Regions from separate parts of the Streptomyces sp. NPDC001093 genome, predicted to be linked through region 3. Evidence: riboswitches for the same ligand, from Rfam matches in the RefSeq annotation. Region 3 holds a riboswitch; each other region holds the start of a gene.
The links. Region 3 has a riboswitch for cyclic di-AMP ahead of ABT288_RS16275 (M23 family metallopeptidase). Riboswitches for the same ligand answer to the same signal wherever they lie in the genome.
Positions count from the first base shown of each region.

Region 1: it holds a riboswitch for cyclic di-AMP, as region 3 does, so the genes downstream of both, ABT288_RS00040 (M23 family metallopeptidase) here and ABT288_RS16275 (M23 family metallopeptidase) in region 3, are expected to answer to the same signal.
Region 2: it holds a riboswitch for cyclic di-AMP, as region 3 does, so the genes downstream of both, ABT288_RS38325 (C40 family peptidase) here and ABT288_RS16275 (M23 family metallopeptidase) in region 3, are expected to answer to the same signal.

Region 1 is NZ_JBEPBF010000001.1:5,266-9,628, reverse strand. Features, by position in the region: gene ABT288_RS00050 (dihydrofolate reductase family protein) at 1-530, shown strand, start outside; tRNA gene ABT288_RS00045 (tRNA-Met) at 610-683, opposite strand; cyclic di-AMP (ydaO/yuaA leader) riboswitch at 969-1,113, shown strand; gene ABT288_RS00040 (M23 family metallopeptidase) at 1,123-2,148, shown strand; gene ABT288_RS00035 (aldo/keto reductase) at 2,219-3,163, shown strand; gene ABT288_RS00030 (PrsW family intramembrane metalloprotease) at 3,254-4,363, opposite strand, start outside.
Region 2 is NZ_JBEPBF010000116.1:22,526-26,888, reverse strand. Features, by position in the region: gene pcrA (DNA helicase PcrA) at 1-1,826, opposite strand, end outside; cyclic di-AMP (ydaO/yuaA leader) riboswitch at 2,089-2,260, shown strand; gene ABT288_RS38325 (C40 family peptidase) at 2,268-3,458, shown strand; gene ABT288_RS38320 (tellurite resistance/C4-dicarboxylate transporter family protein) at 3,953-4,363, shown strand, end outside.
Region 3 is NZ_JBEPBF010000027.1:25,774-30,136, forward strand. Features, by position in the region: gene ABT288_RS16265 (M16 family metallopeptidase) at 1-687, shown strand, start outside; gene ABT288_RS16270 (M16 family metallopeptidase) at 684-2,072, shown strand; cyclic di-AMP (ydaO/yuaA leader) riboswitch at 2,311-2,473, shown strand; gene ABT288_RS16275 (M23 family metallopeptidase) at 2,486-3,229, shown strand; gene ABT288_RS16280 (GntR family transcriptional regulator) at 3,429-4,115, shown strand; gene ABT288_RS16285 (HPr family phosphocarrier protein) at 4,261-4,363, opposite strand, start outside.

The DNA.
Region 1 (4,363 bases), on a different contig from region 3:
GCCTGACCGAGACCCGCCGGATCGAGGACGTTGTTCTCATGCGCTACGAGCCCACGGCCCCCGGCACGGGTGCCGTCGCCACCGCCGCCGACCGTCACTGGCTGCGCACCGCCTGCGAGCTGGCCGCGCTGTGTCCGCCCTCGCGGACCGCGTTCAGTGTGGGGGCGGTGGTGGTCGCGGCCGACGGTACGGAGCTCGCGCGGGGTCACTCGCGCGAGGGAGACGACCCAGTGGTCCATGCGGAGGAGGCCGCCCTCGCCAAGCTCGACCCGGCGGATCCGCGGCTGGCCGGCGCCACGGTGTACAGCAGCCTGGAGCCCTGCGCCCGGCGGGCCTCGCGGCCCGCGCCCTGTGCCGAGCTGATCCTTCGGGCGGGGGTGCGCAGGGTGGTCACGGCCTGGCGGGAGCCGGACACGTTCGTGGACGCGGCCGACGGGAGCGGCGTCCTGGCGAAGGCGGGCGCGGAGGTGGTCGTCCTGCCCGAGCTGGAGGGCCCCGCCAAGGCGCCGAACGGGCATCTGCTGGGGTGAGCCCGCCCCGGCCCGTCCCGTACAGGGGCGGAAAGCACTCAGGGCCGGAATCCCATGGATTCCGGCCCTGAGCCTTCAGTAGCGGGGACAGGATTTGAACCTGCGACCTCTGGGTTATGAGCCCAGCGAGCTACCGAGCTGCTCCACCCCGCGTCGTTGTGTCTCTACTGTACACCACCCGGTGTGCCGCCCGGCGCCACCTGATCGTCTTCACCCACAGTGACCGGACGGACGCCCTCCGCATAACATCTGAGTCACCATCAAAAACGCCGAGACTCCTGAGCGGCGGCCAACTCGCCCCATTTGCCGCACTCCTGGCCGGTAAGTCCCGCTCGGAAAAGGTTAATGATCAAGCCGAACGGCTTGGAAAGTGACTCGCAGGTCTATTAACGTTCGATAACGCAGCGCGGTCGTCCCAGCCGCCACAAGAGGCGGCTCCGTGCGCACGCGCCTAATCCCGCAAGGGAGCCGGGGAACCACCACCTTGGGGTGAATCGCGCGGATACCGGCCGGTATACGCGCGTAGGAGACCTTCCTGCTCCGAACCCGTCAGCTAACCCGGTAGGCGGAGGAAGGAAAGGAGTACGCCCGAGTGGCGTCCAACCGGCCCGCCCCAGAAGCCCCGTTCGTGCCCCCGCAAGCCCAGCCGGAGACCTTCGGCTACGGCGCCTACCGCGCCGAGGAGGGGCCCTGGGAGGAGTGGAACCCCACCGAGGACTCCGTCTCCCCGGTCCGTGGCCGGCACCGCGTCGCCAAGCAGCGCGGCGGCTTCGCGCGCAGCTCCACCGTCCTCGGCGTCGGCGTGATGGCCGCGGTCGGCGCGGGCGGCATGGCCAGCGCCAACACCGGCAAGCCGCCGGTCTCCATATCCCTGCCGGACCTGAACTCCGTCGAGCACATCTTCGGCGGCTCCTCCGACACGCCCCAGGCCACCGCCACCGGCCTCAGCAAGGTCGGTGTGACCACCGACAGCGCCGGCGGCGGCAACGCCGGCGAGGCCCTGCGCAACCGGATCATGGCCCAGGCCGAGCAGCAGCAGAACAAGGCCGACAGCAAGGCCACCGTCGCCGCGATCGCCGCGGCCGACAAGCAGACCGCCGCCGCGGCCGCCAAGGCGGAGCAGGCCGCCGCCGCCGAGGCCGCCGACGCCAAGGCGAAGGCGGAGGCCGACGCCAAGCAGGCCGCCGAGGCCAAGCGGCTGGCCGAGCTGGCCAAGGAGTACACGCTGCCGGTCGTCTCGTACACGATCACCGGAACCTTCGGGCAGCCCGGCGCGATGTGGTCCTCCGGCTACCACACCGGCCTCGACTTCGCCGCCCCCACCGGCACCCTCATCAAGGCCGTCCACAGCGGCACGGTCACCCAGGCCGGCTGGGCGGGCGCCTACGGCTACCGCACCGTCATCACCCTGGACGACGGCACCGAGCTGTGGTTCTGCCACCAGTCCTCGATCAACGTCTCCGTCGGGCAGAAGGTCTCCACCGGCCAGGTCATCGGCCGCGTCGGCGCCACCGGCAACGTCACCGGCCCGCACCTGCACCTGGAGGTCCACCCGAACGGCCAGGCGACCGCCATCGACCCGGCGCCGTGGCTGCGGGACAAGGGCCTCACCCCCTGACGCCTCCGTTCGGGCGATCCTGACGCCGGTGGTGGAATGCGGTCATCCACCGCCGGCGTTGGCACAGAGCATGACCTCTCTGCGCACACTCGGCTCCTCCGACCTCCAGGTCTTCCCGCTCTGCCTCGGCGGCAACGTCTTCGGCTGGACCGCCGACGAGGACACCTCCTTCGCCGTCCTCGACGCCTACACGGCGGTCGGCGGCAACTTCATCGACACCGCCGACTCCTACACGGCGTGGATCGAGGGCCACCGGGGCGGCGAGTCCGAGACGATCATCGGCAAGTGGGTCAAGGCCCGCGGCAACCGCGACCGCGTCGTCATCGCCACCAAGGTCAGCCAGCACCCCGAGTTCCAGGGCCTGTCCGCCGCCAACATCAAGGCCGCCGCCGACGCCTCCCTGCGCCGCCTGGACACCGACTACATCGACCTCTACTACACCCACTTCGACAAGCCCGAGATCCCGGTCGAGGAGATCATCGGCGCGCTGGACGAGCTGGTGAAGGCGGGCAAGGTCCGCCACATCGCCGCCTCCAACATCAGCCCCGAGCGCCTCAAGGCCTCGCTCGAGGTCTCCGACCGCGAGGGTCTGGCCCGCTACGTCGCCCTCCAGCCCCACTACAACCTCGTCTCCCGCGACACCTACGAGGGCCCGCTGCAGGACCTGGCCGCCAAGGAGGGCCTGTCCGCCGTGCCGTACTTCTCCCTCGCCGCAGGCTTCCTGACCGGCAAGTACCGCCCCGGCACCAAGGTCGACAGCGCCCGCGCGGGCCGGGCCCAGGAGTACGCGGAGACCGAGCGCGGCCAGAAGGTCCTCGCGGCCCTGGACGAGATCGCCGGCGCCCACGACGCCCCCGTCGCCACGGTCGCCCTCGCCTGGCTGGCGGCCCAGCCGACGATCACGGCCCCGATCGCCTCGGCCCGCACGCCGGCCCAGCTCCCGGCCCTCCTGGCCGTGGCGGACCTGAAGCTGACGGAGGAGGAGCTGGCGCGGCTGACGGCAGCGTCTGCCTGAGCCCTCCCGCCGGCTTGATTCCTCCGCCGCAACGGCGCTCGGCCACGACGGCGGATTCCGGCGGTGCCATACCCTCCGCCACCCGATCGGTCACGACTGATACGGGTTGTAAGCAGAGTAGGGCGCCGCCGGACTGCCGTACCCCGGCCGATACGCCGTGGGCATCGGCACCGGCGCCGCGTACATCGGCCGAACCGGTGGAGCCATCCGCGCCGCATACTCCAGCGCCGGCCGTGCCGCGTTCCTCCGCTTCCACAGCTCGTCCAGCAGCTCCCGCTCCCGTACGACGAAGTCGGCCCCGGCCTTCCCCTGACGCCCCCGGCGCCGCAGGAACGCGAGCGAGGTGGCGTCCGTCTCGTAGCGCGCCACCTCCCGCGCCACCGGCTTGCCGCCGTGGTGCCGGGCGTAGTCACGGGCCGTCCGCCGGGCCCGCATCGACCCGAGCGCGAACGGCTCGGCCGGCCCCAGCCACCCGGCCAGCACATACGCCGGCAACTCCTCGCGCACGGTGCGCAGTTCCCGCTGCCGCGTCCAGATCGCGAGCCAGGTCAGCAGCCCGAACACGGGCACCATGAATCCGCCGTAGACGGCGAAGAAGCCGAACTCGCCGAAGGTGGAGGAGCCGTTCCAGAAGGCGTGCATGCTCATCGCGAGCAGCAGACCGCAGACCGGCAGCAGCGCCCGCCGGGCGCGCTGCCGCTCGGCGGAGAGCGCGGCGATGCCGAAGCCGAGGCCGGTCATGGTGGTGAACAGGGGGTGCGCGAACGGGGACATCACGATGCGCACGAAGAAGGTGGCGGCGGTGACGGAGGGGATGCCGCGGCCGCCGCTGAGCTGGTCGGCCCCGAAGGCCGTACCCAGGTAGAGGATGTTCTCGGTGAACGCGAACCCGGTGGCGGTGATGCCCGCTATCACCACCCCGTCGACGATCCCGGTGAAGTGACGTCTGCGGAAGAGAAAGACCAGCAGCACGGCCGCGGCCTTGGCGGACTCCTCCACGATGGGCGCGATCACGGTGGCGCCCAGGGTGTTCGCACTGGCCGGATCGGCCGTGGCGGTGGCTATCCATTTCGTCGCGAAGCTGTTGGCGACGATGGCTATCAGCGCCGCCGCGCAGGCCCCCCAGGCGAACGCGAAGAGCAGGTTCCGCCAGGGGCCGGGCTCGACCCGGTCCAGCCACCGGAATGCCGCTATGAGCCA
Region 2 (4,363 bases), on a different contig from region 3:
TCGCCGCGCTCCTGCTCGAACTCCCGGGCCACGGCCGCGAGTTCCTGGAGGTTCTCGATGCGAGTCTCGTCCTGCGGGTCGGTGGAGGCCTGCAACTCGGCCAGATAGCCGGTGCGTTCGAGCACCGCCTCCAGGACGGTCGCGGGGCCCGCGCCGGACTCGACGATCGTACGCAGATCCTCCATCAGCGTGTTGAACCGCTTGACGGCGTTGGTGGAGCGCGCGGCCATGCCGTACGCCTCGTCCACGCGCTTGAGCGCCTGCGGGAAGCTGACCTTCTCGCGCTGGGCGAGGGCGTCGATCATCGCCTCGGCGCGCTCGCCGATGCCGCGCTTGGGCACGTTGAGGATGCGGCGCAGCGGCACCGAGTCCTCGGGGTTGGCGAGGACGCGCAGGTAGGCCAGGACGTCCCGGACCTCCTTGCGCTCGTAGAAGCGGACACCGCCGACGACCTTGTAGGGCAGGCCGACACGGATGAAGACCTCTTCGAAGACACGGGACTGGGCGTTGGTGCGGTAGAAGACGGCGACGTCACCCGCCTTGGCCTCGCCCGCGTCGACCAGGCGGTCTATCTCGTCGGAGACGAACTGGGCCTCGTCGTGCTCGGTGTCGGCGACGTAGCCGGTGATCCGCGCGCCCTGCCCGGCGTTGGTCCACAGGTTCTTCGGGCGGCGGGACTCGTTGCGCTCGATGACCGCGTTGGCGGCGGACAGGATGGTCTGCGTGGAGCGGTAGTTCTGCTCCAGCAGGATCGTCGTCGCGTTCGGGTAGTCCTCCTCGAACTGCAGGATGTTGCGGATCGTCGCGCCCCGGAAGGCGTAGATCGACTGGTCCGCGTCACCGACGACGCACAGTTCGGCGGGCGGGAGGTCGTACCCGCCGGGCGGGGTGTCGCCCTCCTCGGCGGAGCGCTCCCCCGTGCCGACGAGTTCCCGCACCAGCGCGTACTGGGCGTGGTTGGTGTCCTGGTACTCGTCGACGAGGACGTGCCGGAAACGGCGGCGGTAGTGCTCGGCGACGTCGGGGAAGGCGCGCAGGAGGTTGACCGTCGTCATGATCAGGTCGTCGAAGTCGAGCGCGTTGGCCTCGCGCAGGCGCGACTGGTAGAGCGCGTAGGCCTGGGCGAGGGTCTTCTCGAAGCCGTCGGTGGCCTGGGCGGCGAAGTCCTCCTCGTCGATCAGCTCGTTCTTCAGGTTGCTGATCTTGGCGCTGAACGACTTCGGCGGGAAGCGCTTGGGGTCGAGGTCCAGGTCGCGGCAGACCAGGGCCATCAGGCGCTTGCTGTCGGCGGCGTCGTAGATCGAGAACGACGACGTGAAGCCGAGCTTCTTCGACTCGCGGCGCAGGATGCGCACGCACGCGCTGTGGAAGGTCATCACCCACATCGCGTTCGCGCGCGGGCCGACGAGCTGCTCGACACGCTCCTTCATCTCGCCCGCGGCCTTGTTGGTGAAGGTGATCGCGAGGATCTGGCCCGGGTGCACGTGCCGCTCGGCGAGCAGATGGGCGATGCGGTGGGTGAGCACGCGGGTCTTGCCCGAGCCGGCGCCGGCCACGATGAGCAGCGGGGAACCGGCGTGCACGACCGCGGCCCGCTGGTTGTCGTTCAGCCCTTCCAGCAGCGCCGCCGAGTCGATCGCGGGGCGCGGGGCGCCGTCGCGGTAGTACGCGTCCCGCTCCGGCGGCGCGTCGAACTTCCCGCCGAACAGATCGTCCGGAAGCGGCTCCGGAGCGTGATCGTCGTCGGGCGGCGGCGGGGGCTCCTCCTCGTGCCCGCGAGGGGCCTGGAGGTCCGCCAGGAAGCTGTCGTCAAAGAGGCTGCTCATCGCTCTCCGAGTCTAGGGCGCCCCACCGACAACCGGTCGCAGTCCCCGGAACATGGCCGGTTCCGGAAGAGAGTTGATCGTGACCGCGGAATGAGCCTCCGCCTGCTCACACAACGGAACCACCCGATGACACAGGAGCGAAACCTGCCCCAGGTCACGAAAATGTATCGGACATATCACGCACCAACCTTCACAGGAGTCACACGAGTTGGCTAGCGTGCGTGCGGGCCGTACGACCCCTACCGGCGAACCTCGCCGGGCCGCACGGCCTCCGCCGAGTCCGGTGTGCCCCGCAGGGCGCCCGGAGCCGGGGACCCACCGACCTCTGGGGTGAATCGGCCGGCTCCCACCCGGGACGCCGCCGTAGGGCAACCCTTCCGAACCACCGCCCGAACCCGACAGCTAACCCGGTAGGCGGCCCATTGGAAGGAGTCGCCTCCCTTGGCGTCGCACCGCAAGACGCGCCCCGGCGGATCCATCGGATCGGGCCTTCGCACCCCCGCCCTCGCCACCGCCGCCCTCACCTCCATGGCCGTGCTCTCGCAGACCGCAGAGGCCGCCCCGAGTACCGATCGCACCAAGCCGAGCCTGGAGGAGGTCGAGAAGAAGGTCGACGACCTCTACCGCCAGGCGGAGTCGGCGACCGAGAAGTACGACGCGGCCAAGGAGCGGTCCGTCAGACAGCGGGGCCGCGTCGACGCCCTGCGCGACGACGTCGCCCGGCGCACGGCACGCCTCAACAAGGCCCGCGAGGAACTGGGCTCCTTCGCCGCGGCGCAGTACCGCACCGGTGCCGCCGCTCCCGGCACGGCCACCTTCCTGCTGGCCAACGACCCGCAGGACTACTTCGACCAGACCCAGCTGATGAACCGGCTGACCTCGCGGGAGAAGAGCGCGGTCGACGACTACATCGGCGAGCAGGCCGCGACCATGAAGCAGCGGCGGGAGGCCGCGCAGAGCCTGCAGACGCTGACCGACTCACAGCACGACCTGCAGACCGCCAAGGCCACCGTCCAGAAGAAGCTGGCCTCGGCGCGCGAGCTGCTGTCGCAGCTGTCGGCCCAGGAGAAGGCGCGCCTGGCCGCCATCGAGCGGGAGAAGCAGCAGGAGGCGGCGCGCAAGGCGGCCGAGCTGGCGAAGCAGCAGGCGGCTCAGCAGCAGGCCGCCTCGTCGTCACCGTCGTCCTCCTCGTCGTCATCGCCCACGGGGTCCGGATCCGGATCCGGTTCGACGGGCTCCGGCTCGACCGGGTCCACGACGACCGGCTCGTACGACACGAAGGCCGAGAAGGCGCTCGCCTTCGCCCGCGCGCAGATCGGCAAGCCGTATGTGTGGGGCGCCATCGGGCCGGACTCCTACGACTGCTCGGGCCTCACCCAGGCCGCCTGGAGAGCCGCCGGCGTCACGCTTCCGCGCACCACGTACGACCAGGTCAACGCGGGCACCACGGTCTCGCTCGCCGACGCGCGGCCGGGCGATCTGGTCTTCTTCTACGACGACATCAGCCACGTCGGCATCTACATAGGCAACGGCATGATGATCCACGCCCCGAAGCCGGGCGCGTACGTCCGTGAGGAGTCGATCTACTACGGCGGCGAGTCGATCATCCACAGCGTGGTCCGACCGGGCTGACCGCCACCCGGACCACCGGCGCGGCCCAGCCCCTCCCGCTCCACGCGCGCGTGCCACCGCAGTGCACGTGCACGCGCGCGTGCCGGAGTCGTGGTCTCCCGTGCCCGGGGCCGCCGGATCCACACGCCCACGCACGCCCTGCCGACGCCCTGAGCCTCGCCACCCGGACCGCTGATTCCCGCACGCGCGTGCCGGTCTTTCCTGCGCCGATGCCCGGGTGCAGTCTTCGCTGCCGCGTTCCCTGCCGCCGGACATGCGTGGCCCTTCTGCCTCCGGACACGCTCGGCCTCGCCCGCCCCCACGCCCGCGCGCGGCCTCCCCTGTCTCCCCCGCCCGCGCGGGGCTCCCCTGCCTCCCCACGCCCGCGCGGGCCTCCCCTGCCACCACGCACACGTGCGACCTCCCTGCCGCCACGCGCGCGTACCGGCGTTTTCGCTCTTCACGCGCGCGTGCCCTTACGGGCAGGGACGCCGCGGCTGCCTGGCATCGGGCGCATGCCCGGCATCTCAGGTCTGCGCGCTTGGTGGGCGGAGCGGTCCCCCGCGGCCGGGGCCGCCGTGATGCCGACCGGCGTGGTGTCGGTGGGGCTGCGCATGACCGGCGCCGAATCGGTCTCACGGGTGGTGCTGGCGATGGCGGGCGTCGCCTGGGCCGCGCTGGCCGCAGCATTCGTCCTGCGGCTGGTCGGCGAGCGCGAGCGCTGGGTGACCGAGGCGGAGAGCCTGGGCGCGCTGACCTCCGTGGCCGCGACCACGGTGCTCGGCACCCGGGTCTCGGCGCTGGGCCGGCAGACCCTGGCCGAGGCACTGCTGGCGCTCGCGGCGCTGCTCTGGCCGGTGCTGCTGGTCATGGTCGTACGGCGCTGGAGGCCGCGCATGCCGGGCGCAGTGTTTCTGTGCTGTGTG
Region 3 (4,363 bases):
CCCCGCGACGGCTCCCTGCCGGAGGTCATCGGCGAGCAGAAGCGCGAGGTCGTCGTCGAGGAGGTCCCGGCGCGCGCCCTGATGGCCGCCTACCGCCTCCCGCACGACGGCACGCGCGCGTGCGACGCCGCCGACCTCGCCCTGACCGTCCTCGGCGGCGGCGAGTCCTCCCGCCTCTACAACCGGCTCGTGCGCCGCGACCGCACGGCCGTCGCGGCCGGCTTCGGCCTGCTGCGGCTCGCCGGCGCGCCCTCCATGGGCTGGCTGGACGTGAAGACCTCCGGTGACGTCGAGGTGCCGGTCATCGAGACCGCCATCGACGAGGAGCTGGCCCGGTTCGCCGAGGAGGGCCCCACGCCCGAGGAAATGGAGCGCGCCCAGGCCCAGTTGGAGCGCGAGTGGCTGGACCGGCTCGGCACGGTCGCCGGCCGCGCCGACGAACTGTGCCGGTACGCCGTCCTGTTCGGTGACCCGCAGCTCGCCCTCACCGCCGTCAAGCGCGTCCTGGAGGTGACCCCCGAGGAGGTCCAGGCGGTCGCCCAGGCCCGCCTGCGCCCCGACAACCGCGCGGTTCTGGTCTACGAGCCGAAGTCCCCGGAGAAGGCCCCGGACGCCGACGTCCCCGAGGACCCGGAGCAGGAAGCCACCGTAGAGGCCGGTAACGAGAACGAGGAGACGGCCAAGTGACCCAGCTCGCCACCATGGACTTCCACCCCCAGCCGCAGCCCGGCGAGGCCAAGCCGTGGGCGTTCCCGGCGCCCGAGCGCAGCGCGCTCGACAACGGCCTGACCGTGCTGCGCTGCCACCGCCCCGGCCAGCAGGTCGTCGCCGTCGAGGTGCTGCTCGACGCGCCCCTGGACGCCGAGCCGGCCGGTCTGGACGGCGTCGCCACGATCATGGCGCGGGCCTTCTCCGAGGGCACCGACAAGCACTCCGCCGAGGAGTTCGCCGCCGAGCTGGAGCGCGCGGGCGCCACGCTCGACGCGCACGCCGACCACCCCGGCGTCCGGCTCAGCCTGGAGGTCCCGGCCTCCCGCCTGGCCAAGGGCCTCGGCCTGCTCGCCGACGCGCTGCGCGCGCCCGCGTTCGCCGACAGCGAGGTGGAGCGGCTGGTCCGCAACCGCCTGGACGAGATCCCGCACGAGCTGGCCAACCCCTCCCGCAGGGCCGCGAAGGAGCTCTCCAAGGAGCTGTTCCCGGTGGCCGCGCGCATGTCGCGCCCGCGCCAGGGCACCGAGGAGACGGTCGAGAAGATCGACGCCGCCGCCGTACGCGCCTTCCACGGCCGGCACGTACGCCCGGCCACCGCCACCGCGGTCGTCGTCGGCGACCTCACCGGCGTCGACCTGGACGCGCTGCTCCTCGACACCCTGGGCGCCTGGACGGGCACCCCGGGCGAGCCGCGGCCCGTGCCGCCGGTGACCGCCGACGACACCGGACGCGTGGTCATCGTGGACCGGCCCGGCGCCGTGCAGACGCAGTTGCTCATCGGCCGCGTCGGCCCCGACCGGCACGACCGTGTGTGGCCCGCCCAGGTGCTCGGCACCTACTGCCTCGGCGGCACCCTCACCTCCCGCCTGGACCGCGTCCTGCGCGAGGAGAAGGGCTACACCTACGGTGTGCGCGCGTTCGGCCAGGTCCTCAGGTCCGCGCCGGACGGCACGGGCGCGTCGATGCTCGCCATCAGCGGCTCCGTGGACACCCCCAACACCGGCCCGGCGCTGGAGGACCTGTGGAAGGTGCTGCGCACCCTCGCCGCGGACGGGCTGACCGACGCCGAGCGGGACGTGGCGGTGCAGAACCTCGTCGGGGTGGCGCCGCTGAAGTACGAGACCGCGGCCGCCGTCGCGAGCACGCTGGCCGACCAGGTCGAGCAGTACCTGCCCGACGACTTCCAGGCGACGCTGTATCAGCAGCTGGCCGCGACGGGCACGGTGGAGGCCACGGCGGCCGTCGTGAACGCCTTCCCGGTGGACCGTCTGGTGACCGTCCTCGTCGGTGACGCCGCCCAGATCAAGGCACCGGTGGAGGCGCTGGGGATCGGTGAAGTGACCGTGGTGGCGGCCGAGTAGTCCCCGTAGGGACGGCTGCTGAGTGACGGCACACGCGCGTGGGGCCCTGACGACCGACTCGTCGTCAGGGCCCCTGCTGTTCCACTCCCTTCTCCAGATGCCCGATTTGAGACGGAGGTTGCCTGTCTGCCCTGTGGGATGCGCTACAAAGGCCCGGATCGGTTTGGGGTTCGAAGCAGGCTTCCGTAGCGTCGTCCGGGCTGTTCGTCGGTAGGCAGTGCGCCGCACCCGCGGCACCGGACAGCCATCGCCGAGTCCCCGTACGGCGCGAGCCAGGGGAGCCGGGGACCCACGCAGTCCCTGGGGTGAATCGGGCGCCCGCGCCAGCGCGAGGGAGTCCGTAGGAGACCTTCCTGCTCCGAACCCGTCAGCTAACCCGGTAGGCGAGAGGGAAGGAAAGGACCAGCCACTCCATGGCGTTCATGTGCGCCACCGGGAAGCACCGCAAGCCCGGCCGGGTCAAGCGCACCACCGCTCAGGCGGCAGGCGTCGCGGCCCTCACCACCACCGGTGTCATCGGCACCCTCGCCGCCTCCCCGGCGCTCGCCGCCGAGAACACGGTGGAGCAGACCGGCCTCACGCCCGTCCTCGCCGTGAGCGACGACGTCGCCGAGCACATCGACGCACAGGCCACCGCGCAGCAGCGGGCCGCCGAGCAGAAGGCGGCCGAGGAGGCCGCGGCCAGGAAGGCGAAGGAGGAGCGCGAGGCCAGGGCCCGCGCCGCCCGGGAGGCCGAGCGCGAGCGCCTGAACGCCTTCGTCGCCCCGATAGCCGACTCCTACGTCTCCACCGGCTACCAGGCCAGCAGCTCCCTGTGGTCCTCCGGCCGCCACACGGGCATAGACTTCCACGCCGCCAGTGGCACCCCGGTCCACGCGGTCGGCTCCGGCACGGTCGTCTCCACCGGCTGGGGCGGCGCGTACGGCAACCAGATCGTGATCAGGATGGCCGACGGCATGTACACCCAGTACGGCCATCTGTCGTCCATCGGCGTCTCGGTGGGCCAGCAGGTCACCCCGGGCCGGCAGATCGGCCTGTCCGGCGCGACCGGCAACACCACGGGCCCGCACCTGCACTTCGAGGCCCGTACGACCCCCGACTACGGCTCGGACGTCGACCCCGTCGCCTACCTCCGCAAGCACGGCGTGAACGTCTGACGCCTCGTCGCACTGCATGCGAAGCCCCGGCTCACCGAGCCGGGGCTTTCGCCGTCTTTTCACGGGCGCCACCCGATCCGCTGACCAAAAAATATCCATGGATTCCGGCCCGCCGTCGGAAATTCCGGCTCATTGGAATAGAGTCACGGAACAGGCGTCCATCGTCGACGTTTCACGGGGATTAAGGCGGAGGTCGGTCATGCGTATTCCGGCGCACTCGGTGTGCACGGCCATCCGGGACGACATCGTCGCGGGTGTCTACGAGCGCGGCGGCCGGCTGACCGAGGAAGTCCTGGCCCGCCGCTACGGCGTCTCGCGCGTCCCCGTCCGCGAGGCTCTGCGCACCCTGGAGGCCGAGGGCTTCGTGGTGACCCGCCGGCACGCGGGCGCGTGCGTGGCCGAGCCGACCGAGCAGGAGGCCGCCGACCTGCTGGAGATGCGCCTGCTGCTGGAGCCGCTCGGGGCCGCCCGGGCCGCGCAGCGGCGCACCGAGGCCCATCTGAAGGTGCTGCGTGGCCTCGTCAGGCTGGGCCAGGAGCGGGCCCGCAGCGGCAACAGCGGCGACCTGCGCTCGCTGGGCGGCTGGTTCCACGAGACGCTCGCCCAGGCCTCGGGCAGCCCCTCGCTGACGGCGATGCTCAGCCAGCTGCGGCACAAGATCTCCTGGATGTACGCGGTGGAGGCGCCGTCGAGCCCGGTGGAGTACTGGGCGGAGCACGGCGCCATCGTCGACGCGGTGGCGCGCGGCGACGGCGAGCGCGCGCGGGCGGTCACGGCGCTGCACACCGAGCGCGCGACCGCCGCGCACCGGCTGCGTTTTTCCGGGGGCGCCGAGCGTGTGAGGACTTCGCAACATGCCGTAAACATGTCGGGCCTTCGGCATTAACACGGGCGCCGTATACAAAGAAGAGGTATTCGGTCGCGAAGTATTTCCGCTGCCTCAATTCCGGTGTGCGCGCAATGAGCCCGGAAACACAGAGCCGCGCCGCCCGAAAAGGCGGCGCGGCTCCGCTGTATCAGTGCGCTGGTGTTCAGACCGTCTCGGGCAGTTCCTCGAGGCCCTCGGAGACCAGCTTGGCCAGACGGTCCAGGGCGGCGTCGGCGCCCTCGGCGTCGGAGGCGAGGACGATCTCC